DNA from 2 places in the Massilia timonae genome. Region 1 is predicted to be linked to the other one. Evidence: predicted binding sites of a transcription regulator. Region 1 holds the regulator's gene; the other holds the start of a gene.
The links. Region 1 encodes sigma-54, which starts transcription at its own class of promoters, with help from an activator protein. Its sites were predicted from a motif close to TGGCANGNAANCTGCTTT; they were not measured.
Positions count from the first base shown of each region.

Region 2: a site for sigma-54 is predicted at 5,148-5,165, ahead of prpB (methylisocitrate lyase). Genes of this name have one in related genera too.

Region 1 is NZ_JRYB01000001.1:1,136,787-1,143,845, forward strand. It holds gene hprK (HPr(Ser) kinase/phosphatase) at 1-373, shown strand, start outside; gene rapZ (RNase adapter RapZ) at 443-1,321, shown strand; gene LO55_RS26625 (hypothetical protein) at 1,337-1,492, opposite strand; gene LO55_RS05020 (DUF5694 domain-containing protein) at 1,623-2,693, opposite strand; gene LO55_RS05025 (enoyl-CoA hydratase/isomerase family protein) at 2,778-3,863, opposite strand; gene hpf (ribosome hibernation-promoting factor, HPF/YfiA family) at 3,987-4,346, opposite strand; gene LO55_RS05035 (RNA polymerase factor sigma-54) at 4,422-5,897, opposite strand; gene lptB (LPS export ABC transporter ATP-binding protein) at 5,909-6,661, opposite strand; gene lptA (lipopolysaccharide transport periplasmic protein LptA) at 6,673-7,059, opposite strand, start outside.
Region 2 is NZ_JRYB01000001.1:5,841,348-5,848,406, forward strand. It holds gene prpF (2-methylaconitate cis-trans isomerase PrpF) at 1-413, opposite strand, end outside; gene acnD (Fe/S-dependent 2-methylisocitrate dehydratase AcnD) at 428-3,034, opposite strand; gene prpC (bifunctional 2-methylcitrate synthase/citrate synthase) at 3,046-4,206, opposite strand; gene prpB (methylisocitrate lyase) at 4,219-5,109, opposite strand; gene LO55_RS25065 (ArsR/SmtB family transcription factor) at 5,378-5,680, shown strand; gene LO55_RS25070 (zinc-dependent alcohol dehydrogenase family protein) at 5,744-6,733, shown strand; gene LO55_RS25075 (antibiotic biosynthesis monooxygenase family protein) at 6,763-7,059, shown strand, end outside.

The DNA of each region.
Region 1 (7,059 bases):
CGCGCCGAACATGATCGAGGGCCGCTGCCCGCCACTGCTGCAGAACCTGCTCGAAGTGCGCGGCCTCGGCCTGCTGGACATCAAGGCGATCTTCGGCGAGACGGCGGTGCGGCGCAAGATGCGCCTGAAGCTGATCGTGCACCTGGTCAAGCGCGGCGCGCTGGACGAAGAGGTCGAGCGCCTGCCCTTCCACTTCCCGACCGAAGACGTGCTGGGCCTGCCGATCCGCAAGGTCGTCATTCCAGTGGCGGCCGGCCGCAACATCGCGGTGCTGCTGGAGGCCGCGGTGCGCAACACGATCCTGCAACTGCGCGGCATCGACACGCTACAGGAATTCATGGAGCGCCAGCGCCAGGCCATGAGCGCGGATTGAACAACTGAGGAACCGGTATCGACGGCGCGGCGGCGTGCCATCGGGTGAAGGTTGCGGTATCATCGCCGCATGCACATCGTCCTCATCACCGGCATCTCGGGCTCGGGCAAGTCCGTGGCCCTGAACGTCCTGGAAGACGCGGGTTACTACTGCGTCGACAACCTGCCGCCGGCGCTGCTGCCGGCCCTCGTCAATACGGTCAACGAAACCGGCACCGCCAAGATGGCGGTCGCGGTCGACGCGCGCAGCGCCGAGTCGCTGGTCGAACTGCCGGTGAGCGTGCGCCGCATGCGCGAGGACGGCCATGCGGTCAAGGTCATGTTCCTGACCTCGAGCACGCATTCGCTGGTCGCGCGTTTTTCCGAAACGCGGCGCAGCCATCCGCTGTCGCACGAGCTGCGGCCGGGCGAGAACCCGGCCTCGCGCCGCACCCTGATCGAATGCATCGCCGAAGAGCGCGAACGCCTGTCGTCGATCGAGAACCTGGGCCACGTGATCGACACCTCGGAACTCTCGGCCAATAAACTGCGCGCCTGGATCAAGGAGCTGGCCGAGGTCGCCCATGCGCCGCTGACCCTGTTCTTCGAGTCGTTCGCCTTCAAGGTCGGCGTGCCGCTCGACGCCGACTTCGTGTTCGACGTGCGCGCGATCCCGAACCCGTACTACGACCTGGCCCTGCGCCCCCTCACCGGCAAGGACCAGCCGGTGATCGACTTCCTCGACGCCCAGCCGAGCGCGATCGAGATGCTGGCCGACATCCGCAACTTCGTGGCCAAGTGGCTGCCTTCGTTCAAGACCGACAACCGCAGCTACCTGACGGTGGCGGTGGGCTGCACCGGCGGCCAGCACCGCTCGGTGTACATGGCCGAACACCTCGGCGCCTATTTTGGCGACACCGAGCGGGTGATCGTGCGGCATCGGGAGCAGCCGAAGAATCCGGCTGCGTGATCTCGTCGTCGCTGGTCAGCTATTGAAGAAGTAGTAGGCAGCGGCGCCCACGCTCTCACCCACGCGATATGGGACCAGGAATGCGAGGGATACGGCGCCGATGGCCAGGGAGGCTTTCACGAACGGCGCAAGCGCGCGGTATTCGGAAATCACGGTTTGCCAGAAAATCATGTGGAGCTGTCATCGTTGATGGAAGTCTGAAAGTATCACAAGAAGATGCCGCCCAAGCTCACGCATTCTCACCGCGGCTTGCAGGGATGCCCGACTCACGCGGGATGACTTCATCTTTCATGTGCAGCATTTACCGCAGCAGCGGCGCCGTATCGACGACCCGCACATCGTGCATCTGGTGCAGATAAGCTTCCAGGTAACCCTTGTGCGAAGCCCCGACGATGACCAGCAGCCGCGTGCCCGGCATGACGCCCACCACGTCGCGGATGTTCGCCGCCATGCGCAGGTTGCGCGTTTCCCAGTAGCCGACGTAGGCGCGGCCGAAGCGCTGCGGTGACGGCTCGTTCAGCGCCGCGCCGAAATCGATCTCGAAGCTCGCCGCGACGTGGGCCGGCGAATTGTAGGCGCGAACCATCGCCAGCAGGCCTTCCGGAGTATCCACGCCCCGGTCGAGGATCTCGTCCTCCTTCTTGCGCTTGGCATTGGCCGGATTGTCCCAGGCCTTCATGATCGCCTCGCCGGCCGCCTTGCGATCGGCGTAGGGGCGGCCTGCCGTCTGGTCGTCCATCGCATACACGCGCTCATGCCCCAGCCGGGCCGCCAGCTGCGCCGCGATCGCCACGCTTTCGTTGGGATGAACCGCGAGCTTTTGCAGCCGTGCGACCAGGACCTCATCCAGGCCGTCGCCGGCGCGGCGCTCGGCGTTCGGCAGGCGGAGCCACTGGACCACGGCCGACGCCTCCTCGCCGCCGGCCAGGAACACGGCCGCCAGGCGCCGTCGCTGGGCCGCCGACGGCGCCGCGGGCCAGGCGGCCAGCAGCCGTTCGGCCTCGGCGGTGGCCTGCGGCACGTCGAGCCCGGTCGCCGCCCTGGCCGGCGCGGTATCCCAGCAATAGCCGTCGACCGCCTCCTGGTAGCGCGCCGCGTAGCGGCGCATGAAATCGCACTGCGGCCCGGAGCGGTCCTCGACCGCGATCGCCTGCGGCTTCCAGGCGGCGAGCCGGTCGTTCAGCGGGGCCAGGCTCGACGTCTGGAAGGTCTTGGGCAGGTGCGCCAGGTGGGGCGAGCCGAGCACCATGATCTCGTTGACCGGCCCCGTCGCGGGGCCCTTGAGCCGGCTCGGATCGAAGGCCGGCTGGTAATCCTGCGCGGCGGCGGCGCAGGACAAGGTCATCGAGATCAGCAAGGCACGCAGGCGCATCGGGTTTCCTTTCAGGTCATGAAGACCCGATGTTCACACCTCACCGATATGGTGTCACGCAAAAATGGATATGCACGCAGCGGATTATGCGAGATGCCTGAGCGGATGCGCATGCTCCGGCCACACCGGGTCGAAGAAGCGCGCCACCATGTCGGGCGTCACCTGATCGAGCGAAGGCGGATTCCAGCGCGGCGCATTGTCCTTGTCGATGACGAGCGCGCGCACGCCTTCCAGCACTTCGCCATGCGCGAAGTTGTGACGCACCAGCGAACGTTCCATGCGCAGGCAGTCGGCCACGGACAGCTGCGCGCCGCGCGCCAGCAGTTCGTGGGTCACGCACATCAATAGGGGCGAGCGCTGGCGCATCGCCGCCAGGGCGCGCTGCGCGAACGGCGTCTCGTCGCCTTCGAGCGAAGCCATGATCGCGGCGACCGACGCGGCGCCGAAATGCGCATCGATCAGCTGGCGCTGGGCCTGCAGTTCGCCGTTGCCCGCCTGCGGCGCGAACGGCGCCGCGAAAGCGCGGATCGCCGCCGGCAGGTCAGCGCCGGGCGTGGACGCGATCAGGGCATGCAGGGCCGGCAGCTCGGCGCCCGGCACGAAGACATCGGCCAGGCCGATATGGAGCGCGTCGGCGGCGCCGATCGTCAGCCCGGTCAGGCCCAGGTAGTTGCCGAGCTGTCCCGGCGCATGCGACAGGAAGTGGCTGCCGCCGACGTCCGGAAACAGGCCGATGTTCACCTCGGGCATGGCCATCTTCGTGCGCTCGGTCACGATGCGCAGGCCGCAATCCGGGCCGCCCTGGGCGATGCCCATGCCGCCGCCCATCACGACGCCATCCATGATGGCGATGTAGGGCTTTGGGTAGAAATGGATCAGGTGGTTGAGCGCGTATTCTTCGGTGAAGAAATCCTCGAGCAGCGCGCTGCCGCCCATCGGCGTCGCATGGCCGACCTCATGGAAGAAGCGGATGTCGCCGCCCGCGCACAAGGCCTTCTCGCTGCTGCTGGTCAGTACGACCGCGTCGACCTGCCCGTCATGCCGCCAGGCGTGCAGCACAGTGGTGAGCGCGCGCACCATCTCGAGCGACAGCGAATTGAGCGCCTTCGGGCGGTCCAGGGTGATGATGCCGGTGCGGTTGGCGACGCGGGTCAGGACGTGGTCGGTCATGGCGTAATCCGTAATGGAGAGACATGCATTTTACCGAACACACGAAACGCGTCATATCGGGGAGCTGGATGCAAAAAGGGCGTCCCCTCAGACGCCCTTAGCTAGTGTGAGCCCTGCGCCTGATCAGGCGACAGCAGCGTCTTCGCCGCCGTTTTCCGGCAGGCGTTTGATCGAGGTACGGCTATGGTCCTTCAGCATTTGCTTGTGTTTCAGGATCTGTCTGTCCAGCTTATCCATCAGCGTGTCGATCGCGGCGTACAGGTCTTGCGCGACGCTTGCCACGTGCAGGGTCTTGCCCGACACCTGGACGTTGATCTCTGCTTTCTGCCTTTTTTCTTTTTCAGTGAGGTTGTCGACGGCCAGGAAGACGTGGGTGTCGATCACCTGGTCGAAATGGCGAATGATGCGCTCGAGCTTATTCTGAACGTATTCACGGATGGCGGGGGTTACTTCGAGATGATGGCCACTGATTGTGAGGTTCATACACACTCCTTTGAAAAGGTTGCACCGTGTGGACCACACCAACGCGACAAGGCACGACGGGTGTGGACGGCGCAGTTACAAGGACTTGCGGAGGCTTACAGGGGGTATCTTGAGGGCTTCACGGTATTTTGCAACCGTCCGGCGCGCGATGACCATGCCTTGTTCCCCGAGCATCTCCGCGATCTTGCTGTCGGACAATGGGTTCCTAGGGTCTTCTGCTCCTGTCAATTGTGCGATGAGCGCACGGATTGCCGTCGAGGATGCTTCGCCTCCCGCCTCGGTGGCAACGTGGCTGCCGAAGAAATACTTCAACTCAAACATGCCGTGCGGGGTCAGCATGTATTTCTGCGTTGTGACACGAGAAATTGTGCTCTCGTGTAGGCCTAGTGTATCAGCTATCTCACGTAAAACAAGGGGCCGCATGGCAACCGCGCCATGGGAGAAAAAGTTGCGCTGGCGCTCGACGATCGCCTCCGCCACGCGCAGGATGGTGTCGAATCGCTGGCGCATATTCTTGATGAGCCACTTCGCTTCCTGCAGCTGCGCGCCCATCTGCGCTTCGCTCTTGCCCTGCTTGAGGAGGCTCGCGTACAGGCTGTTCACGCGCAGGCGCGGCATCACGTCCGGGTTCAGGGTGACCGCCCAGCCGCTCTTGGAACGGCGCACGATCACGTCCGGCACCACGTAGTCCGACACGTTCGAAGCGAACGCCGCGCCCGGATGCGGATTGCATTGGCGCACCACGGCCTGCACCTCGCGCAAGTCTTCGTCGTCGCAGTCGAGCGCTTTTTTCAGCTTGCTGTACTCGCGCTGGGCGAACCAGCTCAGGTAACCCTCGACGATGGTCAGGGCCATGCGCCGCGTCACCAGCGGCACGCCCGGCATGCGCCGGATCTGCAGCGCCAGGCACTCGGCCGCGCTGCGCGCGCCGACGCCCACCGGGTCCATGCTCTGCACCAGCGCCAGCGCGCAGCGTAATTCGTCGATCTCGATCTCGAGTTCTTGGGGCAGCCTGGCGTGAATCTCGTCGAGCGGCTCTTCCAGGTAGCCGTTGTCGTCCAGCGCATCGATCACCAGCTCGGCCAGCGCACGGTCGCGCGCCGACAGGATGGCTTCGCGCACCTGTTCCATCAGGTGTTCGCGCAGCGTGATGGCGCAGGCTTCCAGTTGCGGGCGGCCGTCCTCGTCCTCGCCGCCGCCGGACGATGGCGCGCCGCCGTCGCTCCAGTCGGCATCGACGCGATCGTTGTCGGCGCCGCCCTCGAACCCCTCGCCCTCCTGCGCCGGCGCACCCTCGCCCTCGGCCTGCTGGCCGGGCGCCGGCGGCGCTTCGCCATTGGCGGGCGCATTGTTGATGGCGCCATCGGCCAGCAGGCGCACCGATCGGTCGAGCGGATCGTCGAGCCGCTCGAGCAAGGGGTTATCGCCCAGTATCTGCTCGATCTCCTGGTGCAGCTCTAGCGTCGACAGTTGCAGCAACCGGATCGACTGCTGCAGTTGCGGCGTAAGCGCGAGGTGCTGCGAAGTGCGAAGTTGCAGGGACTGTTTCATCTAGGCGTCGCTCACATGCGGAAGTGTTCACCCAGGTACACGCGGCGCACCGACTCGTCGGCGATGATGTCGTCAGGACGGCCGGAGGCAAGCACCGCGCCCTGGTTGATGATGTAGGCGCGGTCGCAGATGCCGAGCGTCTCGCGCACGTTGTGGTCGGTGATCAAAACACCGATCCGGCGCTCCTTCAGGAAGCGCACGATGCGCTGGATCTCGATCACGGCGATCGGGTCGACGCCGGCGAACGGTTCGTCGAGCAGCACGAAGCGCGGATTGGTCGCCAGCGCGCGCGCGATTTCCACGCGGCGACGCTCGCCGCCCGACAGCGACAGCGCCGGATTCTCGCGCAGCTTCTCGATCTGCAGGTCGGCCAGCAGGGTGTCGAGGCGCTCGTTGATCTGGTCTTTCGACAGCGGCTTGCCGTTGTCCTTCTGCAGCTCGAGCACGGCGCGGATGTTCTCTTCCACCGTCAGCTTGCGGAACACCGAAGCCTCTTGCGGCAGGTAGGACAGGCCCAGTACGGCGCGGCGGTGGATCGGCAGGCTGGTGATGTCGGTGCCGTTGATGTCGATCGAGCCGGCGTCCGACGGCACCAGGCCGACGATCATGTAGAACGACGTCGTCTTGCCGGCGCCGTTCGGGCCCAGCAAGCCGACCACTTCACCGCATTCGACCTGCAGCGACACGTCGCGCACCACCAGGCGCTTGCCATAGCTTTTCTGCAGGCCCTTGACGACCAGGGTGCTGCGATCGCCCAGCTCCATCGGAATCGCCGTCATTGGACGCCTCCGGCGGGTGCGCGCTTGGGCGCCAGGATCAGGGTGCCGCGCCCGCCGCCGGCGACGCTCTTGCCGCTTTCGTCGTTGCGCACCGTGGCCACTTCCTTGCGGTTGTCGTAGGAAATGAAGGGGCCGGTGATCTGGTTGGTCATGCGCGCGCCTTCCAGTTCGCGCACGACGGCGTTGGAATACAGGCGCACCAGTTCCGACCGCTCGTCGTACTCGATGCGCTCGGCCTGGCCGTCGACCCACAGGTCGGGACCGCCGTCACGCTTCTGGCGGAAAGTGGCGACCTTGCCGCCGGCAGCGGTGAGGGTCACGCTCATATAGCCTTCCGGGCTTTCCTTGACCAGGGCGCGGTCGGACTTGAGCACCAGGGTGCC
Region 2 (7,059 bases), 4.7 Mb from region 1:
TGCCAGATGCGCACGACCGCGACGCCGTCGCGTGGCACGCGCGCCGGGTCGACCAGGCCGTTCGCGATGGCGAAGGGGCCGACCGCGGCCGACAGGTTGCCGCAGTTGCCGCTCCAGTCGACGAAGGGCTTGTCGATCGCCACCTGGCCGAACAGGTAGTCGACGTCGTGGTCGGGACGGGCGCTGCGCGCGACGATCACGGCCTTGCTGGTGCTGGACGTGGCGCCGCCCATGCCGTCGATCTGCTTGCCGTAGGGGTCGGGGCTGCCGATCACGCGCTGCAGCAAGGCGTCGCGCGCGGCGCCGGGCTCGCGCGCCGCTTCGGGCAGGTCTTGCAGCGTGAAGAACACGCCTTTGCTGGTGCCGCCGCGCATATAGGTGGCGGGAATCCTGATCTGGGGAACGTGGGACATCGTGCGCTTCTCCATCAAGCCGCCGCCTTCGGCGCCGACGATTCAAGGAAGTCCTGGGCAAAGCGCTGCAGCACCCCGCCCGCTTCATAGATGGCGACTTCCTCGGCCGTATCGAGGCGGCAGGTCACCGCCACCGCGAGCTGTTCTCCGGTCTTGCGATGGATCACCAGCGTCAGGTCGGCGCGCGGCGTGCGTTCGCCCACCACGTCGAAGGTCTCGGTGCCGTCGATGCCGAGCGTGATGCGATTCACGCCGGGCTTGAACTCCAGCGGCAGCACGCCCATGCCCACCAGGTTCGTCCTGTGGATGCGCTCGAAGCCTTCGGCCACGATCGCCTCCACGCCTGCAAGGCGCACGCCCTTGGCCGCCCAGTCGCGCGACGAGCCCTGGCCATAATCGGCGCCGGCCACCACGATCAGCGGCTGCTTGCGTTCCATGTAATGCTCGATCGCTTCCCACATGCGGGTCACCTCGCCCGTCGGCTCGATGCGCGCCAGCGAGCCGGCAATCACATTGCCCAGGCCGTCCTTCACCATCTCGTTCTTCAGGGTCGGATTGGCGAAGGTGGCGCGCTGCGCCGTGAGGTGGTCGCCACGGTGGGTGGCGTAGGAATTGAAGTCTTCTTCCGGCAAGCCCATCTTCGCCAGGTACTCTCCGGCGGCCGAATCGAGCAGGATCGCGTTCGACGGCGACAGGTGGTCGGTGGTGATGTTGTCGCCCAGGACCGCCAGCGGGCGCATGCCGCGCAGGCTGCGCTCGCCCGCCAGCGCGCCTTCCCAGTACGGCGGCCGACGAATGTACGTGCTCTGTGGACGCCAGTCGTACAGCGGGCTGACCCTGGCGCCATCGTCGACGACGCGCGCGAACATCGGCGTGTACACCTTGCGGAACTGCTCGGGCTTGACGCTGGCGGCAACCACCGCGTCGACCTCTTCGTCCGACGGCCACAGGTCGGCCAGGCGGATCTCCCTGCCCGCGGCGTCCAGTCCCAGCACGTCCTTCTCGATGTCGAAGCGGATGGTGCCGGCGATCGCATACGCGACCACCAGCGCCGGCGAGGCCAGGAAGGCCTGCTTGGCATAAGGGTGGATGCGGCCGTCGAAGTTGCGGTTGCCCGACAGGACGGCGGTCGCATACAGGTCGCGCTCGATGATCTCTTGCTGGATGGTCGGGTCGAGCGCGCCGCTCATGCCATTGCAGGTGGTGCAGGCGAACGCCACGACGCCAAAGCCCAGCTTGTCCAGCTCGGGCGTGAGGCCGGCTTCGTCCAGATAGAGGGCGACAGCCTTCGAGCCTGGCGCCAGCGAACTTTTCACCCAGGGTTTGCGCAGCAGGCCCGCGCGGTTGGCGTTGCGCGCCAGCAGGCCGGCGGCGATCATGTTGCGCGGGTTGTTGGTGTTGGTGCAGCTGGTAATCGCCGCGATGATCACGGCGCCGTCGGGCATCAGGCCCGGTTCGTCTTCTACTTTGCCGGCGATGCCGCGCGCCGCCAGTTCCGAGGTCGGCACGCGCTTGTGCGGATTCGACGGCCCGGCGATATTGCGCACCACGCTCGACAGGTCGAACGACAGGGTGCGTTCGTACTCGGCGTTCTTCAGGCTGTCGGCCCACAGGCCGGCCTCTTTGGCATAGGTCTCGACCAGGTGCACGGTGTCGTCCTCGCGCCCGGTCAGGCGCAGGTACTTGATGGTCTGCTCGTCGATGTAGAACATCGCGGCGGTGGCGCCGAATTCGGGCGCCATGTTCGAGATCGTGGCGCGGTCGCCCAGCGTGAGCGCGGCTGCGCCCTCTCCGTAGAACTCGAGGTAGCTCGATACGACCTTCGACTTGCGCAGGAATTCGGTCAGCGCCAGCACGGTGTCGGTGGCGGTGATGCCGGGGCCGGGCTTGCCGGTCAGTTCGACGCCGACGATGTCGGGCAGGCGCATGTACGACGCGCGGCCCAGCATCACGCTTTCGGCTTCCAGCCCGCCGACGCCGATCGCGATCACGCCCAGCGCATCGACCATCGGCGTGTGCGAATCGGTGCCGACCAGCGTGTCCGGATACGCCACGCCGTTTTCCACCTGGATCACGGGCGACATGCGCTCCAGGTTGATCTGGTGCAGGATGCCGTTGCCGGGCGGGATCACGTCGACGTTCTGGAAGGCCTTCTTGGTCCAGTCGATGAAGTGGAAGCGGTCTTCGTTGCGGCGATCCTCGATCGCGCGGTTCTTGCTGAACGCGTCCGGGTCGAAGCCGCCGCATTCGACGGCCAGCGAGTGGTCGACCACCAGCTGGGTCGGTACCACCGGATTGACCAGCGCCGGGTCGCCGCCTTGCGCCGCGATGGCGTCGCGCAGGCCGGCCAGGTCGACCAGGGCGGTCTGGCCCAGGATGTCGTGGCAGACCACGCGCGCCGGGAACCAGGGGAAGTCGAGCTCGCGCTTGCGTTCGATGATCTGCTTGAGCGCATCGGTCATGCAGGCCGGCTCGCAGCGGCGCACGAGGTTCTCGGCCAGCACGCGCGAGGTGTACGGCAAGGTGTCGTAGGCGCCGGGCTGGATGGCGTCGACCGCGGCGCGCGTGTCGAAATACTCCAGGTCGGTGCCCGGCAGGGGTTTCAGGTGATTCGAATTCATGGCGATGCTCTTTATTTGCGCTCGGCCAGCGGCACGAACGCCAGGTCTTCCGGACCGACGTAGTTCGCGCTCGGGCGGATGATCTTGTTGTCGATGCGCTGCTCGATGACGTGGGCGGCCCAGCCCGAGGTGCGCGAGATGACGAACAGCGGCGTGAACATGGCGGTCGGCACGCCCATCATGTGGTACGACACGGCCGAGAACCAGTCGAGGTTCGGGAACATCTTTTTCACCTCCCACATGACCGACTCGAGGCGCTCGGCGATGTCGAACATCTTCATCGAGCCAGCCTCGGAAGACAGCGCGCGCGCCACTTCCTTGATCACCTTGTTGCGCGGGTCCGAGATCGTGTATACCGGGTGGCCGAAGCCGATCACGACTTCCTTGTTGGCCACGCGGTTGCGGATGTCGGCCTCGGCTTCGTCGGCGTTTTCATAACGCTTCTGGATGTCGAGCGCCACTTCGTTGGCGCCGCCATGCTTCGGCCCGCGCAGCGCGCCGATGGCGCCGGTGATGGCGGAGTGCATGTCGGAACCGGTGCCGGCGATCACGCGCGCGGTGAAGGTCGAGGCATTGAATTCGTGCTCGGCGTACAGGATCAGCGAGGTGTGCATCGCCTGCACCCAGGATGCGCTCGGCTTGAAGCCGTGCAGCAGGTGCAGGAAGTGGCCGCCGATCGAATCGTCGTCGGTTTCCACGTCGATGCGCTTGCCATTGTGGCTGTAGTGGTACCAGTACAGCAGCATCGAGCCGAACGAGGCCATCAGGCGGTCTGCGATGTCGCGTGCGCCGGCGATATTGTGGTCGTCCTTCTCCGGCAAGGTGCAGCCCAGCACCGACACGCCGGTGCGCATCACGTCCATCGGATGCGCGCCGGCCGGCACTGCCTCCAGCGCGCTCTTGACGGCGGCAGGCAGCCCGCGCAACGAACGCAGCTTGGCTTTATAACCGCGCAGCTCGGCCTCGTTCGGCAGCTTGCCGTGCACCAGCAGGTAGGCGATTTCCTCGAATTCGCAGGCGTCGGCCACGTCCAGGATGTCGTAGCCGCGGTAGTGCAGGTCGTTGCCCGATTTGCCGACCGAGCACAGCGCGGTATTGCCGGCGGCGACGCCGGACAGGGCCACGGATTTCTTCGGTTTGAAGGTCGGGGTCTCGTTATTGTGGGTCGTCATCCTCTGTTCTCCTTATTTCGCTTTGTTCTGGGCGAACAGCGCGTCGAGCTTCTGTTCATAGCTATGGTAGTCGATGCGGTCATACAGTTCGGCGCGCGTCTGCATGGTGTCGAGCACGTTCTGCTGGGTGCCGTCGCGGCGGATCGCGGTATACACGTTTTCGGCCGCCTTGTTCATCGCGCGGAAGGCCGACAGCGGATACAGCACCAGGCCGACGCCGGCACTTTTGAGCTCATCAACGCTGAACAGCGGGGTCGCGCCGAACTCGGTGATATTGGCCAGCACCGGCACCTTGACCGCATCGGCGAACCGTTTATACATCTCGAGGCTCGTCATCGCCTCGGGGAAGATCATGTCGGCGCCGGCTTCCACGCAAGCCACGGCGCGTTCGATGGCGGCGTCCAGTCCTTCCACCGCCAGCGCATCGGTGCGCGCCATGATCACGAACTCGTCGTACGGACGGGCGTCGGCGGCGGCCTTGATGCGGTCGACCATCTCGTCCTTGCTGACGATTTCCTTGCCCGGACGGTGGCCGCAGCGCTTGGCGCCGACCTGGTCTTCGATGTGGCAGGCGGCGGCGCCGGCCTTGGCCAGCGTGCGCACGGTGCGCGCGACGTTGAAGGCCGATGCGCCGAAGCCGGTGTCGACATCGACCAGCAGCGGCAGGTCGCACACGTCGGTGATGCGGCGCACGTCGATCAGGACGTCGTCCAGGTTCGAGATGCCGAGGTCGGGCAAGCCCAGCGAACCCGCCGCCACGCCGCCGCCCGACAGGTAGATCGCCTTGAAGCCGGCGCGCTTGGCCAGCAGGGCGTGGTTGGCGTTGATTGCGCCGACCACTTGCAATGGGGATTCTTCCTGCATTGCCTTGCGGAATGCGGCGCCGGCGGAGAGCTTGGTCATGCGGTGTCCTTTCAGATGCGGTGGATGTCGATGCTGATATTGCAAAGTGCGTGCCAGCCCGATGCCTATCCCCGTTTTGCAGGCAGTTTCCATTTTTTTCAAACACTTAGCGCCAAGTCACGCGCGCGGGCCCGGCATGTCCATCGTACGCCGGCCTCCATTTCGTTTCATATTGAAACGATGAGATGCAACATTTGAAACCGTCGGGTCCAGCTTGACAATGCCGCCAGCGTCTTGACATATCGGGATATCCCGATATACTGGCCTCATGGAACTGCTCGACATCTTCAAAGCCCTCTCCAACCGTACCCGTCTCGACATCCTGAAAGGATTGAAGGACCCGGAAAAGCATTTCCCTCCGCAAGACGAGGGCGACGTGCACACGGTCGGCGTGTGCGTGAGCAGTATCCAGGAAGGCGTCGGCCTGTCGCAGTCGACCGTGTCCGACTACCTTGCAACGCTGCAGCGCGCTGGCCTGGTCGAGGTGCGGCGTATCGGGCAGTGGACGTACTACAAGAGGAACGAGGCCACCATCAGCGCCCTCGCCGAGATCATCGGAAAAGAGCTGTAAATTTTTTTGCCAGTGCATATCGATAATTCCCGATATCCCTTTTTAACGAAACGAGGAACAATCATGAAAGCTCAAGTGCTCACTTCTTTTGGCGGCCCGGAATCGTTTGAACTGCGCGACGTGCCGAAACCGATACCGCAAGCCGGCCAGGTGCTGGTGCGGGTGCAGGCCACCTCCATCAATCCGCTGGATTACCAGGTGCGCCGCGGCGACTATGCCGACCTGGTGCCGCTGCCGGGCATCACCGGCCACGATGTCTCGGGCGTGGTCGAGGCAGTCGGACCGGGCGTGACCGCGTTCGCACCAGGCGACGAAGTCTGGTACACCCCGCAAATCTTCGACGGCCCCGGGAGCTATGCCGAATACCACGTTGCCTCGGAAAACATCGTCGGCAGGAAGCCCGCATCGCTGACCCATCTCGAAGCTGCCAGCCTGACCCTCGTTGGCGGCACCGCCTGGGAAGCGCTCGCCGTCCGTGCACAACTGAAAGCCGGTGAAAGCATCCTGATCCACGGCGGCGCGGGAGGCGTGGGCCACGTCGTGATCCAGGTCGCCAAGGCCATAGGCGCGCGGGTGTTCACCACGGTGAAGGAAGAGAATTTCGAGTTCGCACGTTCCCTCGGCGCCGATGTGGTCATCGACTACACGAAAGAAGATTACGTCGAGGCCATCGGGCGCGAGACCGGCGGCCATGGCGTCGACGTGGTGTTCGACACCATCGGCGGCGACACCCTGACGCGCAGCCCGGACGTGCTGGCGCAACTCGGTCGCGTGGTCTCGATCGTGGACATCGCGCAGCCGCAGAACCTGATCCAGGCCTGGGGCAAGAACGCGAGCTACCACTTCGTCTTCACCCGCCAGAACCGCGGCAAGCTCGACGAACTGAGCGCCCTGATCGAACGCGGCCAGCTGAAACCCCACGTCGGCGCCGTCTATTCGCTGGCCGACATCCCGCTTGCCCATGCGCGGCTGGAAAGCCGTGACAACGGCCTCAGGGGCAAGATCGCGATCGCGGTGGGGCCACTGGCCGATCGCACGAGCGCGCAAGTCTGAGTCGTTTGATTCACTTCGAAAGGAATATCATGGTTTACGAAATCGCCACCCTGCTCGTTCGGCCTGAACACACCGACGGCTTCAGACATGCATTCGCCGAGGTCGCTCATCTGCTCACCCGCGCCAAGGGTTATCGAGGCCATTTGCTGGCGCCCGGGATCGAGCTGCCGCAACAATTCACACTGATCGTGCGCTGGCAGACGCTGGAAGATCACACTCCGAACTTCGAAACCAGCGACGACCACCAGGCATTCATGGCGGGCTTGCAGGGCTACCTCGCCGGCGAACCCGCTGTCCGCCACATCGAAGGTGCGGCCTTCAGCATC